DNA from 3 places in the Massilia consociata genome. Region 2 is predicted to be linked to each of the others. Evidence: predicted binding sites of a transcription regulator. Region 2 holds the regulator's gene; each other region holds the start of a gene.
What was found. The regulator sigma-54, encoded in region 2, starts transcription at its own class of promoters, with help from an activator protein. The targets are predictions, from matches to a motif close to TGGCANGNAANCTGCTTT.
Positions count from the first base shown of each region.

Region 1: the regulator sigma-54 is predicted to act here: its motif matches at 2,719-2,736, upstream of ACFFJK_RS03500 (PEP-CTERM sorting domain-containing protein).
Region 3: the regulator sigma-54 is predicted to act here: its motif matches at 3,128-3,145, upstream of ACFFJK_RS04560 (ANTAR domain-containing response regulator).

Region 1 covers NZ_JBHLWP010000004.1:75,306-80,452, forward strand. Annotated here, with positions in the region: gene ACFFJK_RS03490 (nucleotidyltransferase domain-containing protein) at 1-859, shown strand, start outside; gene ACFFJK_RS03495 (GAF domain-containing protein) at 948-1,679, shown strand; gene ACFFJK_RS03500 (PEP-CTERM sorting domain-containing protein) at 1,787-2,668, opposite strand; gene ACFFJK_RS03505 (ThiF family adenylyltransferase) at 3,181-4,011, shown strand; gene ACFFJK_RS03510 (PEP-CTERM/exosortase system-associated acyltransferase) at 3,991-4,848, opposite strand; gene ACFFJK_RS03515 (PEP-CTERM/exosortase system-associated acyltransferase) at 4,879-5,147, opposite strand, start outside.
Region 2 covers NZ_JBHLWP010000016.1:178,636-183,782, forward strand. Annotated here, with positions in the region: gene rapZ (RNase adapter RapZ) at 1-105, shown strand, start outside; gene ACFFJK_RS17965 (enoyl-CoA hydratase/isomerase family protein) at 247-1,332, opposite strand; gene hpf (ribosome hibernation-promoting factor, HPF/YfiA family) at 1,461-1,814, opposite strand; gene ACFFJK_RS17975 (RNA polymerase factor sigma-54) at 1,873-3,351, opposite strand; gene lptB (LPS export ABC transporter ATP-binding protein) at 3,380-4,153, opposite strand; gene lptA (lipopolysaccharide transport periplasmic protein LptA) at 4,150-4,701, opposite strand; gene lptC (LPS export ABC transporter periplasmic protein LptC) at 4,733-5,147, opposite strand, start outside.
Region 3 covers NZ_JBHLWP010000006.1:94,867-100,013, forward strand. Annotated here, with positions in the region: gene ACFFJK_RS04550 (MFS transporter) at 1-956, opposite strand, end outside; gene ACFFJK_RS04555 (CmpA/NrtA family ABC transporter substrate-binding protein) at 1,259-2,443, opposite strand; gene ACFFJK_RS04560 (ANTAR domain-containing response regulator) at 2,473-3,117, opposite strand; gene ACFFJK_RS04565 (S9 family peptidase) at 3,777-5,147, shown strand, end outside.

The sequences.
Region 1 (5,147 bases), on a different contig from region 2:
AAAAATCCGGGATGCGCTGGAAGGGCTGAATTTGCCGCTGATCCTGCTCAAGGGGGCTGCGTATGCGATGGCCGGCTTGCCGCCGGCTGCCGGGCGCATGTTCTCGGACGTCGACATCCTGGTGCCGAAAGAGCGCATCGACGAAGTCGAGGCGGCCCTGATGCTGCACGGCTGGGCCGGCACCCACCAGGACGATTACGACCAGCGCTACTATCGCGTGTGGATGCATGAACTGCCGCCGATGGAGCATATCCACCGGGGTAACGCGATCGACGTGCACCACGCGATCGTGCCGGAGACGGCCGCGGTACGCCCCGATCCGGCGCTCCTGCGCGCAGCAGCAGTGCCGATAGCCGGCAGCGACAACCTGTGGGTACTCTCGCCGCATGACATGCTGCTGCACAGCGCAGTGCACCTGTTCTCGGAAGGAGAGCTGGACCACGGCCTGCGCGGCCTGCTCGACATCCACCGCCTGCTGCTGCACTTTGGCGCCACGCCCAGGTTCTGGGAAGGGCTTCCCTCCAGGGCCGTCCAGCTGGAGCTGGCGCGGCCGCTGTTCTATGCATTGCGCTATAGTGCGCGCCTGCTCGGCACCCCGGTGCCGGCAGCCATCCTCGAGGAGGTCGCGGCGGCCGGCCGCCCCGCCCGGCCCTTGCTGGCGCTGATGGACGCCTTGTTCCTGCGCGCCCTGCCGCCGCCGCACCCCAACTGTACCGACCGCCTTACCCCGGCCGCGCTGGGCGCGCTCTACCTGCGCGGCAACTGGTTGCGCATGCCGCCGCTGATGCTGGCACGCCACCTGTTGCACAAGGCGTTCATTTCTCCACGCAAGGGCCAGGAAGCGGCTCGGGCCGTTTAACCGCTTGTTGCAGCGTTTGAATTAACTTATCATCAACTTACCCGCATGCGGGCGGCACGGCGCTCCCCCTTTTCACGGAAGGCGATCCATGAACGATGATGCAATGCGCCTGGTGCGCCTGCAGGATGTGCAGGCCCTGCTCACCAGCGGCACCCTGGACGACAACCTGCACAGCCACGCCGAACTGGTGCGGCGCCTGGTCGGGGCGACCAGTTGCTCGGTCATGCTGCTCGACAGCGAGGCCCCGGACGACCTGCGCATGCGGATGTGCGCCAGCGCCGGCGAATTGCCGCCTGCGGCCGCCGACGCCCTCGTCGGCACCGGCGAAGGCATCTGCGGACGGGTACTGGCCAGCGGTCAGGCACTGCTGGTCGACGACATCGCCCGCTCCGCGTTCTCCGGAATGGCGCGCCGCAACCGCGCAGCCGTGCCGGCCCTGATGTCGGCGCCGGTGCGCATCGACGGCAGGGTTGTCGGGGTGGTCAACGTCTCGGGCAGCACCTTCAGCGACACCGAATTGCGCCTGCTCGAGGTGACGGCCCTGTATATCGGCAAGTCGGTCCAGGCGATCCAGTTGCAGCGCCTGCTCGCATCGCGCTTTGCCCAGATGGCGCTGGTGCGCGAAGCCCAGGAGCGGGGCGGGCTGCCTGCGGGCACCGCATACCAGAATCCGGAAGACATGGCGCGCATCCTGGCACGCTCGTTTTACAAGGAAATGACGAAAGCCGGTTTTGCACCCGGCCAGATCGTCAACGCCGCTACCGAACTGATCGGGCAGCTGCGCGGGACCCTGCAGGACGCCGCGCGCGAGGCTGGCTGAACTGCGGCGGAAGGCGCAGGAAGGAAAAAGGCCGGAACCCTTGCGGGTTCCGGCCTTTTTCGTTTCCGCGCACGCTGCCGGGTTGCCCCGGCAGGCGGCAAGAAGGATTACTTGGCGGCGCGGCGGCGGCGCAGGCCAGCCAGACCGGCGAAGCCCAGGCCCAGCAGAGCCAGCGAACCTGGTTCCGGCACCTTCACGGCGCGGATCGGGTCGTTGATCAGGCCGGTGAAGCAGGTGTTGTTGGCGACTTGTGCGGCGGTGCAGGTGCCCGAACCGAAGTCACGGCCGTTGGTGCTCAGGGTGAACTTGCCGTCCAGGTCGTGACCGAACAGGCTGTTGGTGTCCCACTGTGCACGAGCGGTACCGCCGACGACATCACCGAAGAACTGGCCTTCGCCAGCTGCCGGCAGGGTCTTCGAAGTAGCGGTCTGCACCAGGGTTGCCAGGCGCTCGTCAGCATCCGGATTGTCGCCGCCGGCGACGTTATCAAGTTGCTTGCCAGCGCGGAATTCCACTTCCAGGTACTTTTCCATACCTGCAAACAGCGAGAAGCTGTCGTAGCCGGTGCGCTGGCCTGGCGATGCGTTGAAGTTCGAGGTCAGTTCCAGCAGGTTCTTGTTCGAACGGTAGATGTCCAGGTGGATTTGGCCGTCAGCCGCGCCGCCGGTTGCACCGATGTTGTAGATGCTGAACTTGCCGGTGTTCTGGTCGAAGACGATGTTCTGGTCAGCGATACCGTAGATCATGTAGTACAGGTAGGTGCCATCCGACTGGCCCGAGAACCACTGCTGGCCACCGGTGCCGCTGATCGAGGTGATGTTGCCCACACCCCAGGTCGTTTCGTTGGTGCCCGCAGCGGTATTGGCTTCGGTGGTCAGGCCGACCAGTTTGATGTTCAGGTTACCGGTCAGTGCGTCCAGCGGCGTTGCCGATGCCGAGATAGCGGCGAAACCCAGCGACAGGGCGGTGATGAGCTGTTTCAGTTTCATTCTATTCTCCAGGTGTTAGTTAGATTGCTTCGGGGAGCGACACTGGGGTATAAGCAATCGGCGTGCCAGCCTGAAGAATCCGATGTAAGTCATTGATTTCTAATAATAATTATCTGTGGCGGCAAAGGTCTCGCAGAGATTGTTAAGTTGCCTCAGGTGCCGTGTAAAGTAAACCGACAGACCTGCCGGCATTGCAACCTGAATAACGAATTCACGCAGGAAATATTGCACGACGCATGGCAATGAAAGCTACACTGTAGGCGTGCTCTCGCCTCGGAGAAGCGGGCATTGACCGGCACAGGGTCGAAAATGGGACGAAATTTTGGTAAAAACGGTCGTGTAAGAAAAACCGACAGCCCGAGAGTGAGGCTTATTTCTAGCTGTCGAACAGCAAAGATGGCAAGATGCCTTTCTTCTGCAAAGCTCCGGCAGATGACCGGTGCCGCGATCAGCCTGCCTGCCACTCCTGTATACCGCCGGCTATTCACAGACAATTACTTGATGAGGATTTCATGACCAAGGCTTTTGACTACGACACTTTCGTTACGCGTAACAACGGTTATGTTGCAAGCGAGACGCAAGCCAGGATCCGCAGCACCCGCTTGCTGATCGCCGGCTGCGGCCTGGGCGCATCGACTGCGATCTGCGCAGCGCGCATGGGATTCAGCGATTTCATCCTGATCGACGGCGATACCGTCGATGCGCACAACCTGAACCGCCAGTTCTATGACTTCGACGATATCGGCAGCCCCAAGGTCCAGGCACTCAAGAAACATATCCAGCGCATCAACCCGGAAGCCAAGGTCGAGGCTGTGCAGGCCAACCTGGACCAGAACAATGCCCAGCAGCTCGTCGGCAGTGTCGACATCATTTTCGATACGATCGACTTCCTCGACCTGGAGGCGATCCTGGCGTTGCATACCAATGCACGGGAGCAGCGCAAGGCCGTGTTCACCGCATTGTCGATCGGCTTTGGCGCGGGCGTACTGTATTTCCCGGCCGGAACGAATGCATCGCTGGCCGATGTGATCGCGGCCGATGTCCAGCACGCGCAGGGAGAGGGCGACGCCAGCTATGCCAACGTGTTCGGCAAGATCATGGCGCGCATCGGCGCCCACCTCGACCGCCAGGTGGTCGAGCAGGTGGCGCGGGCATTGACGATCATGGAAGACGGCCGTCCGTGCCCGGCTTCGCAGATCGCTGTCGGCAGCTTCACGGTGGCCGCGCTGGCGGTGTCGATGATGCACGACATGCTGGCTGGAATGGACGTGCCTGCGTCACCGAACATGGTGGTGCACAGCTTCCGCCACCACACCACCAAGCTAGTTAATATCGCCGCCTAATTCCGGTTTGCGCACCACGTGGATGCGCGACGGATGGGGATGTTCGACCACTGGCGGTTTTTCGTTGAACCACGCCGCCAGGGTCGGGTTGCTCATCATGAGCTTGCGCCGCAGATCCTGCAGGTCGAGCACATAGGGCGTAACCGAGCCGTAGTAATTCGCTTCCGGGCCGATCGCCATGAACCGGAAGCCCATCTTCTTGAGGGCATGGGCCAGCGAGCGCTCCATTGCCGCATACCAGTAGCGGATGCCGTGTTCCTGGCTGTGCCGGAACATTTCCCGGTACATTCCAAGTAGCAACATCGGTGAGGTACGGTCGCGGCGGTCGACCGCAGGATCGAATTCGATGCCGTTATCCTGGCCCGGCAGGAAACCTGGAACGCCCAGCACGCTGTCGGCACGCCGGCGCCGATGGCTCTTCTTGACCACGAGGCGCGAGATTTCCGCCGACTGCGCGCGGTTGGGCATCTCGAAATCGCTGAACACCTCGCAATGCAGCTCGAAGGGATAAGGCTTCGGCGCGAGAGGTTGTACCAAGCGCACTGCCCCGACGAGTTTCTCATCCATCGTATAGGCTGCAAAATGGGTGGAAGCATCGTCGTAGTCGTCGAGTTCCATGCCGTCCACGTACTGGTCGGGCTGGAGAAACGCGCATTCCAGGCAGTAGACCTGGTGCCTCAGCCTGAAGATATCGCCGGGAATTGCGCTGTTGTGGCCGCCCCTGTAAGCGCGAAAGATCTTGCGGTTGACGTGGTCGATCGTTTCTTGATGATGTGCCCCGAATTCAACGCGGGACAGGAAGGCGTCAGGCCCGACGCGAGCTTTTCCGTTGTCCATCTGTAGTTATCGTCCAGTCTTGGACCCTAGTTATTTTTTCCTGGTGCGCGCACCCCAAAAATTGCCGATCATGGTTTTCACCAGGATCCACAGGGGGATCGGTTCGTCGTTGAACCACGCTGCCAGGAACTTGTTTTCCCTCTTTAAGCGCTCGTCCAACTCGTTCAAGTCGGCCATGTGGGGAGTGACCGGACCGTAATAATCCACTTGCGGACCAATCGGCACAAACTTGAAACCCATCTTTTCCAGCGAGCGCGCCAGTGACCTTTCCATAGCGGCGTACCAGTAACGAATCCCAT
Region 2 (5,147 bases):
CAGCACCGGTCGGTGTACATGGCGGAGCGGCTGGGAGCCTACTTCAACAGTACCGAGCGCGTCATCGTGCGGCATCGGGAGCAGCCGAAGCACATTACCGTCTGATACGGTCTTTAGGTCCATCCGGAACGTAGGGTGGGCAGGTTTTCCTGCCCACGCGTTCAACTCACACCAGAGCTGCCGGCCCGGCTGATTCACCGTTAACTATCACCGCATGGGCGGGAGACCCGCCCACCCTACAGACCATCAGGCCAGGTGCCGCAGCGGGTGCGCGTAGTCCGGCCATACCGGCTCGAAGAAGCGCGCCACCATCGCCGGCGTCACCTGCTCCAGCGTCGGCGGGTTCCATTTCGGCGCATTGTCCTTGTCGATCACCAGCGCGCGCACGCCTTCGAGCACTTCGCCATGCTCGAAATTGCGGCGCACCAGGTTGCGCTCCATGCGCAGGCAGTCGGCCACGTCCAGCGAGGCGCCGCGCAGCAGAAGCTCGCGCGTCACGCACATCATGAGGGGCGAGCGCTGGCGCATCGCCTTCAGGGCCTTCTGCGCGAACGGGTTTTCGTCGCGCGAGAGCGACTCCATGATGGCCGGCACCGAGGCCGCGCCGAAGTGCGCGTCGATCACTGCGCGCTGCGCCTGCAGCTCGCTTGCACCTGCCTGGCTTGCAAACTGCGCGGCAAACGCGCGGATCGCCTCCGGCAATTGCGCGCCCAGGGTCGATTCCACCAGCGCCATCAGCTCGCCGAGCCGTTCTCCCGGCATGAACACGTCCGCCAGCCCGACATAGAGCGCGTCCGCCGCGCCGATCGTCAGCCCGGTCAGGCCCAGGTACTGGCCCAGCTGCCCCGGGGCATGCGACAGGAAATGGCTGCCGCCCACGTCGGGGAACAGGCCGATGTTCACTTCCGGCATCGCCATCCTGGTACGGTCGGTCACGATACGCAGGCCGCAACCGGGGCCACCCTGCGCGATGCCCATGCCGCCGCCCATCACCACGCCGTCCATGACGGCGATGTAGGGCTTCGGATAGAAGTGGATCAGGTGGTTCAGCGCGTATTCTTCGGTGAAGAAATCTTCCAGCAGCGCGCTGCCGCCGGTCGGGCCGACGCGGCCCATCTCGTGGAAGAAACGGATGTCGCCGCCCGCGCACAGGGCTTTCTCGCTGGTGCTGGTGATGAGCACCGCATCGACGGCGGCGCTGTCCTGCCAGTCCAGCAGGATGGCGGTCAATGCGCGCACCATGTCCAGCGACAGCGAGTTCAGGGCTTTCGGGCGGTCAAGCGTGATGACGCCGGTACGGTTGGCGACGCGCGTCAGGACGGTATCGGTCATGGCAGTGCTCTGTGATCGAAAAGACATGCATTCTACAGAACACTCGGGCCGGTGCGATATCTTTACAAAGCAAAAAGGGCGTCCCCTCAGACGCCCTTGCTGTGATTACCGCGGTGTGTGCGTAGGTGTTACGCTGCGGCGGCTTCGCCGTTGTCCGGCATGCGCTTGTGCGCTACGTGATTATGGTTTTGAAGCATGGATTTGTGTTTCAGAACCTGCCTGTCCAGCCTGTCCATCAGCGTGTCGATTGCCGCATAAAGGTCTTGCGCCGCACTGGCCACGTGCAAAATCTTGCCAGATACCTGTAGGTTGATCTCGGCTTTCTGCCGTTTTTCTTTTTCGGTGAGGTTATCGATGGCGAGGAACACGTGGGTGTCGATCACGTGGTCGAAATGGCGGGTAATGCGCTCGAGCTTATTCTGAACGTATTCACGGATGGCGGGGGTGACTTCGAGATGGTGGCCACTGATTGTGAGGTTCATACACACTCCTTTGGGAAGGTGCCCTGCCCGCGCCACAAGGTGAGAGTGGGCAGTAGCTTTACAGGGATTTGCGGAGGCTGACGGGCGGAATCTTGAGCGCTTCGCGGTATTTGGCAACCGTCCGGCGCGCAATGACCATACCTTGTTCCCCGAGCATCTCCGCGATCTTGCTGTCGGATAAAGGGTTCCTAGGGTCTTCTGCTCCTGTCAATTGCGCAATGAGAGCGCGGATCGCCGTCGAGGAGGCTTCTCCCCCCGCTTCGGTGGCGACATGGCTTCCGAAGAAGTACTTCAGCTCGAACATGCCGTGCGGGGTCAGCATGTATTTCTGCGTTGTGACACGAGAAATTGTGCTCTCGTGTAGACCTAGTGTATCAGCTATCTCACGTAAAACAAGAGGGCGCATGGCAACCGCGCCGTGGCTGAAAAAGTTGCGCTGGCGCTCGACGATTGCCTCGGCAACACGCAGGATCGTGTCGAAACGCTGGCGCATGTTCTTGATCAGCCACTTCGCTTCCTGCAGCTGCGCGCCCATCTGGCTTTCGCTTTTTCCCTGCTTGAGCAGGTTCGCGTACAGCGTGTTCACGCGCAGGCGCGGCATCACTTCCGGGTTCAGCGAAACGGCCCAGCCGTTCTTGGCGCGGCGCACGATCACGTCCGGCACCACATAGTCGGAGACGCCCGATGCGAACGCCGCGCCGGGATGCGGGTTGCACCTGCGGACCACGGCCTGCACCTCGCGCAGGTCTTCGTCGTCGCAATCCAGGGCCTTTTTCAGCTTGGTATATTCGCGCTGCGCGAACCAGGTCAGGTAACCCTCGACGATCTTCAAGGCGAGGCGCCGCGTCACCAGGGGCACGCCCGGCATGCGGCGGATCTGCAGCGCCAGGCATTCGGCCGCGCTGCGCGCGCCGACGCCGACCGGGTCCAGGCTCTGGACCAGGGCCAGCGCGCAGCGCAGTTCGTCCATCTCGATCTCGAGCTCAGCTGGCAGGCGCGCGTGGATCTCGTCCAGCGGCTCTTCCAGGTAGCCGTTGTCGTCGAGGGCGTCGATCACGAGTTCGACCAGGGCGCGGTCGCGCATTGCGCAACTGGTGGTGCGCACCTGCTCCATCAGGTGCTCGCGCAGCGTGAGGCCGCAGGCTTCCAGTTGCGGGCGGCCGTCTTCGTCGTCGCCACTGCGCGCACCGCCGCCTTCGCCACCCCAGTCCATGTCGCCATCGCCACGCTCGCCGTCGTGGTCGTGGCCATCGCCCTCGCCCTGCGCACCGTCGGCGGAAGCGCCCTGCTCCTGCGCCGGCTGCGCGGCCGGCGCTTCGCCGTTGGCGGGCGCCTGGTTGATGGCGCCGTCGGCCAGCAGCCGCACCGAACGGTCGAGCGGATCGTCGAGCCGTTCGAGCAGCGGGTTGTCGCCCAGGATCTGTTCGATTTCCTGGTGCAGTTCGAGCGTGGATAGCTGCAGCAGGCGGATCGACTGCTGCAGTTGCGGCGTGAGCGCCAGGTGCTGCGAGGTGCGGAGTTGCAGTGACTGTTTCATTGCCTAATGGTCGTGACGAGATGCAGTACTACATGCGGAAGTGTTCACCCAGATACACGCGCCGCACGGATTCGTTGGCGATGATGTCGTCAGGACGGCCCGAGGCGAGCACCGCCCCCTGGTTGATGATGTAGGCGCGGTCGCAGATGCCGAGCGTCTCGCGGACGTTGTGGTCGGTGATCAGGACGCCGATGTTGCGCTCCTTCAGGAAGCGCACGATGCGCTGGATCTCGATGACCGCGATCGGGTCCACGCCCGCGAACGGTTCGTCGAGCAGCACGAAGCGCGGGTTGGTCGCCAGCGCGCGCGCGATCTCCACGCGGCGGCGCTCGCCGCCGGACAGCGACATCGCCGGGTTCTCGCGCAGCTTCTCGATCTGCAGCTCGGCCAGCAGGGTGTCGAGGCGCTCGTTGATCTGGTCTTTTGGCAGCGCCTTGCCGTCCACGCGCTGCAGTTCCAGCACGGCGCGGATGTTCTCTTCCACCGTCAGCTTGCGGAACACCGAGGCTTCCTGCGGCAGGTAGGACAGGCCGAGCACCGCGCGGCGGTGGATCGGCAGGCTCGTGATGTCGGTGCCGTTGATGTCGATGGTGCCGGCATCCGACGGCACCAGGCCGACGATCATGTAGAACGAGGTGGTCTTGCCGGCGCCGTTGGGCCCCAGCAGGCCGACCACTTCGCCGCATTCGACCTGCAGCGACACGTCGCGCACCACCAGCCGTTTGCCGTAGCTCTTCTGCAGGCCCTTGACGACCAGGGTGCTGCAGTCTTCGCGGCCTGCCGTTTCGCGCGCTGCCGTCATTGCTTGGCGCCTTCCGACGTGGTGCGGCGCGGGGCGATGATCAGGGTGCCGCGGCCGCCGCCGACCTTGCTCGCGCCGCTCGGGTCGTTGCGCACCTGCGCGACTTCCCGGCGGTTGTCGTAGGAGATGAAGGGACCCTTGATCTCGTTGGTCATGCGGCCGTTTTCCAGCTCGCGCACTTCGGCGCTGGAGAACAGCTTGACCAGTTCGGCGCGCTCGTCGTATTCGATGCGCTGGGCCTGGCCCTCGACCCACAGGTTCGGGCCGCCGTCACGCTTCTGGCGGAAGGTGGCCAGCTTGCCCGGCGCTGCGGTGAGCGTCACGCTCATGTAGCCTTCCGGCGTTTCCTTCATCACGGCGCGGTCGGACTTCAGGACCAGGGTGCCGCGCGTGAGCACGACGTTGCCGGTCAGGGTGCGGGTCTGCGTGACCTCGTCGACGTCGAGGGTGTCGAAGTTGATCACGGCCTCCTTGAGCGAGTCGGCGCGCTCGGCAAAGGCGCTGAGCGATGCCAGGCCAAGGAAGACGGCTGCGATGAGTTTTTTCATTGAATGCTTGTCCTGTGTTGTTTGCTGGCCGCTAGCGCTGGCGCGGCGGATAGACGATCTGGCCGCGGCTGGCAAGGTGCAGCTTCTGGGTGGCGTTGTTGGCCACCATGCCGGTGCCGCGCACGGTGGCGGCGCCGAGCTGCATCTCGACCGGCTTGTCGGTCTTCATGATCTCTTCGTCGGGCAGCACGGTGAGCGCCTGGGTGCGCACGCGCAGCGCTTCGCTGGTCGGCGTGGCCGGGCGCTGGATGTCCACGTTGCCGAGCAGGTCGACGCGGTGCTCTTCATGGTAGATGCGGCCGCGGTCGGCCACCACGGTCATGCGCGGACGGCCCGGGGTCATGCCCTGCACCACCGGCTGTTCGACCACGGAGACATCGCCCATCGGCGTGTGCGCCAGGCGCTTGCCCGACACCACGTAGCTCGGCTTGCCGTCCTGCGTCATG
Region 3 (5,147 bases), on a different contig from region 2:
CCGATCATCAGGACGAACAGCACGGTGACGCGGCTGTTCAGCTTCCCGCCACGGGCAGCGCGGTCCGACAGCCAGCCGCCCAGGGCGCGGGCAAACAGCGCCAGCAGGCCGAAGCTGCCGGCTGCCAGCCCGGCGGCGCCCAGGGACAGGCCGAAGTGCTCGACGTAGTACACCGCGGCGATGTTGTGGATGAAGATCTCGATGCCGAAGCAGGCGCCGTAGGTGACGAACAGCAGCCAGGCGCGGTAGTTGCGGCAGGCCTCGCGAAAGCTCGCCCAGCCGCCCTTCGAACCCTGCGGCAGCTCGCCCTTGGCGCGCAGTTCGTCGTAGTTACCGGCCGGGCAGTCCTGCGTGTAACGCCAGTAGAAGAAGGCCATCACGATCATCATCAGGCCCGGCACCACCAGCGCCACGCGCCAGCTGAAGGCTTGCGACACGCCGAGCATGGTGACGGCGGTCAGCAGCAACGGCATCAAGGCCTGCGCCGCGCCGCCGCCGCTGTTGCCCCAGCCTGCCGCCGCCGCGTTGGCGGTGCCGACCACGTTCGGGCCGAACATCACCGAGGTGTGGTACTGGGTAATGACGAAGCTTGCGCCGACCGCGCCGATCCCGAGGCGAAACAGCAGGAAGCTCTCGTAGCTCTGCGCCATCGCCACGCCGAGCACCGGGATCGATCCGAGCAGCAGCAGGCCGGTATAGGTCTTGCGCGGGCCGTAGCGGTCGCACAGCGGGCCGATGAGCAGCCGCACGAAGATCGTGATGGCGACGGCCGCGATGTTGATGTTGGCGACCTGCTCCATCGACAGCCCGAATTCGCCCTTGATCACCGGCATGAGCGGCGCGCAGGCGAACCAGGCAAAGAAGCAGACGAAGAAGGCCACCCAGGTCAGGTGGAAGGCGCGCATCGGCGCCGTATCGAACGAGAAAAGCTTGATGCTGTCCGCCTTATTGTCCAATGTATTGGCCATGTTTCTTCCTTTGGAAAACAAAACGGCGTCCGCGCTCCTGCCCTTTAGGCGGGAAGCTGCGGACGCCGTTGTCCTGTTTTACCGGTCCCTCGTCAGACCGGCGACGAATGTGCGTAATGCTTGAAGCGCTGCGTGCGGAGGATCGCCATTGATCCTTCAGCGGAATATGAGCAAGAGGCGTGCCACAGGCTCTCCAGGGCGCGCGCCCTTTGAAGCGGCGCAGTGCGCGCTACATTGCAGTGCAACATGCACGCGAATGAAGCACGAATGGAAGGCAGGCGCGCACCGTATCAGGCCGTGCGCGCGAACGAAGCGGCGTAGCCGGCCGGGTCGCCGCCATCCCAGACGCGCCCGTCGAGCAATACCGAACTGCGCATGACGCCATCCGGCACGCCGACACCGGCCATGGCCGCCGCATCCCGGTACAGGTCGATGCGGTTCACCTCCGCCGCGATCGCGCGGTAGGACGGGTCGGCACGCAGCAGTCCCCAGCGCCGCTGCTGGGTCAGGAACCACATGCCGTCGGACAGCCAGGGGAAGCTGGCTTCTCCATCAGCGAAGAAGCGCAACCCGTTGTGGCCGCGCCAGCCGCCCGGCTCGCACGGGCGGCCCGCAAGGCAGTACTGGAGCAGGTCCCTGTCGGCGTTGACATAGGCGGGACTGGCCAGCACCTCGGCCGCCGCTTCGCGGTTGGTGCGCGACGCGTCCAGCCAGCGTGCGGCATCGAGCAGGGCCGCCACCATGGCGCGGCAGGTGTGCGGGTTCGCCGCCGCGAAACCGGCGCTGGCGCCCAGCACCTTGCCCGGATGGTCGGGCCAGATCGCCTCGCTCGACACGGCCAGGGCGCCGGCGCCCTCGCATAGCGCGCGCTGGCCCCAGGGCTCGCCGGCGCAGAAGCCGTCCATGTGGCCGGCAGCCAGGCTGGACGCCATCTGGCCGGGCGGTACGGTGACGGCATCGCAATCTTCGAACGGATCGATGCCCGCCGCCGCCAGCCAGTAATACAGGAACATCGCGTGGTTCCCGGTCGGGAAGGTGTGGGCGAAGGTCGGGCGCCGCTTCTCCTCCCGCAACCGGCTGGCCAGGCCGGCCGCCAAGCCCATGCCGTCGTCCAGCTTGCCGGCCAGCGCGCGCGACAGCGTGATCCCCTGCCCGTTCTGGTTCAGGTTCATCAGCACCGCCATCTGGCGCGCCCGCGTGCCGATCCCCATCTGCAAGCCGTACAGCAGGCCGAGCAGGACGTGCGCGGCGTCGAGCTCGCCCGCCACCAGCCGGTCGCGCATGCCGGTCCAGGACAGCTCGCGGCTCAGTTCGAAGCGCAGCCCGTATTTCTCGTCAAAACCCAGCACCGACGCCATCACCACCGGCGCACAATCTGCCAGGGGCATGAAACCGATGCGCACCAGGGTCCTCTCCGGAGCGTCCGAACCGGCGATCCATGCGCCGCCGGCTTCCAGTCCTGCCTTCTTGTCCAATGCGTACTCCTCTACCTTCCTTACCGGCTTCAGCCGAGCAGGTCTTCCACGTCGATGAGGCGCTGGGCGATCTCCGCCAGCTTCATGTTCTTGTTCATGGCCATGCTGCGCAGGCGCTGGTAGGCCTGCTCTTCGGTGAGCCGGTAGCGCGCCATGACGAGGCCCTTGGCGCGGTCGACGAGCTTGCGCTCGGCCAGTTTCTGGCGCGTGCCTTCCAGCTCGTCCAGCAGCTTGCGCTCGCGCCGGAAGCGCGCCAGCGCCACGTCGAGCACCGGCTTGACGCGCCCCGGGTGCAGGCCCGCCACGATATAGGCCGACACGCCCGCCTCGAGCGCCGCGTCCATGCTCGCCGGTGCGTCGTCCTCGGTGAACAGCACGATCGGGCGCCGCTCGTCGCGTGTTGCGATGACGATGTGTTCCAGGATGTCGCGCGCATCGGACTCGCTGTCCACGATGATCAGGTCCGGCTGCAGCTGGGCGATCCGCTGCGGCAGGAACACGTCGGCCGGCAACGAGGCGACCAGGTCGTAGCCCGATTCAAGTAGGCCGATGCGCAGCGCGGCGCTGCGAAGGGCCTGCCCGGCAGGCGCCTCCCCGCCGCTCCCGGCGGCTGCCTGGGCGGGATTGACGACGACGATACGCAGATGAGGGGAGGCACTGCCTTGCGGTTTCATGCCGCTACGTGATGCAAGATTCGCACCACCTCGCGAAGGATCGTTACCGATACTTCACTGCCGTGCCCGCCTTATTCACAGTGGCGCTCAAGAGACATTCGCCACGTAAATATCTCCTGCGGGCTAAACTCGACAATTATTCACCCCCTTTATCGAAGTAATCACGAACCAAAAGTTTATTTATGGCACGGCACGCCTTATACTGCATCGCAACATCGCAGTCTTTACAGGAGAACCACCATGGCAAGCATCCGCCGCTTCTTCGCCAGTGCCCTCAACGCAGTACGCAGCTTTTCGATCGAACTCTATGCCGCACACGGCGGCTGGGCTCCCGCCATCCGCGGTTGACAGGAGCCAGGCATGAACGTCATCGACACCATCGTTGTCCTCCTGGCCGTGCTGGCCGTCGCCGTACGCGTGGCCATGTTCCTGCCGCGCTCGCCCAAGGGGCCGCGCAAGCTAGCCTGAACGCTGCACTGCAACACCCTGTGTATATGCATGCGCCGGCCGTACGTACGTACGCCGGCGCTGTTTTTTTATGTTCGCAAGCAGCTTGTTTCGCTTCACCGCGGCCGGGGGGACTGAGCTAGAATGCATCCGCATTTTCTGGCAAGAAAGCTATTTCCTTTCAATCAGCTCCCTCAGTTCCTATACATACAATGCGCACACCTGCACTCACGCTCTTCGCAGCGCTCCTCGTCCTGCCCTTGCAGTACGCGGCGGCGTCCACGCCCATCACCCTCGACCAGGCCATGTCCCACCCCGACTGGATCGGCACCCCGGTGGAAACCGCCTGGTTCAGCTGGGACGGCAAGCAGGTGTTCTACAAGCAGAAGCGCACCGGTTCGCCGATCCGCGATACCTGGCAGGTCGCCCAGGACGGCAAGCCGAAACTGGTAGCGGACGCCGAACTGCCGAAGATCGACGGCGACCAGTTCATCTATGACCGCAGCCAGACCCGCGCCCTGATGCTGCGTAACGGCGACCTGTTCGAGCGCGACCTGAAGAGTGGCGCACTGGTGCAGATCACGCGCGGCGCCAGCAGGCTGGAAGCGCCGCAGTACTCCAGCGACGAGCGCAGCGTCCACTACCGCATCGGCACCGACTGGTACGCCTGGGATCGCGCGAGCAAGGTGGTCGGCCCGGTCGCGCTGCCGCGCGCCGCCAAGGACCCGGCGGTGAACGAGGATGATCCGCTGCGCGACCAGCAACTGCGCCTGATCGCCACCCTCAAGCGCCAGAAGGACGAGCGCGACGCCCTGCGCGAGCGCCTGAACGAACAACGCCGTATCGACCCGTCGCTGCCGCCGGCCCCGGTCTACCTGGGCGACAAGGTCACCATCGAGGGCAGCGCGCTGTCGCCCGACGGCCGCTGGCTGCTGGTGGTCACCGCGCCGAAGAACGGCGACAAGGGCCGCGTCGGCAAGATGCCGCGCTACGTGACCGAATCGGGCTACGAGGAATTCGACGACCAGCGCACCCGCGTCGGCCGCAACATGCCGGCGCCGCATGCACTGAAGCTGGTCGACCTGCGCACCAACGCGGTGCAGGACCTGTCCTTCGACGTGCTGCCCGGGATCACGACCGACCCGCTGGCCGAGCTGCGCGCGGCCGCCAAGAAGGAGCCGCTCAAGGGCAACCGTCCGGTACGCATCGGCGACGGCGCCCGGGCGATCGCATGGAGCGCGAACGGCGCCAATGTCGCCGTCATGCTGCGTTCGGTGGACAACAAGGACCGCTGGATCGCCACTGTCGACCTCCAGGCGACCAGGCTCAAGCCGCTGCATCGCCTGACCGACCAGGCCTGGGTCAACTACGACAACAGCGAATTCGGCTGGCTGCCGGACAACCGCACGCTGTGGTACCTGTCCGAGGAAAGCGGCTACTCGCACCTGTACACCCAGGATGCCGGCGGGGGCGCGAATATGGCTGCACCTCGTGCCCTCACCTCGGGCAAGTGGGAAGCCTCGGACGTGACCTGGTCGCATGACGGCCGCATGGCCTGGGTGATGTGCAACCGCGCGACGCCG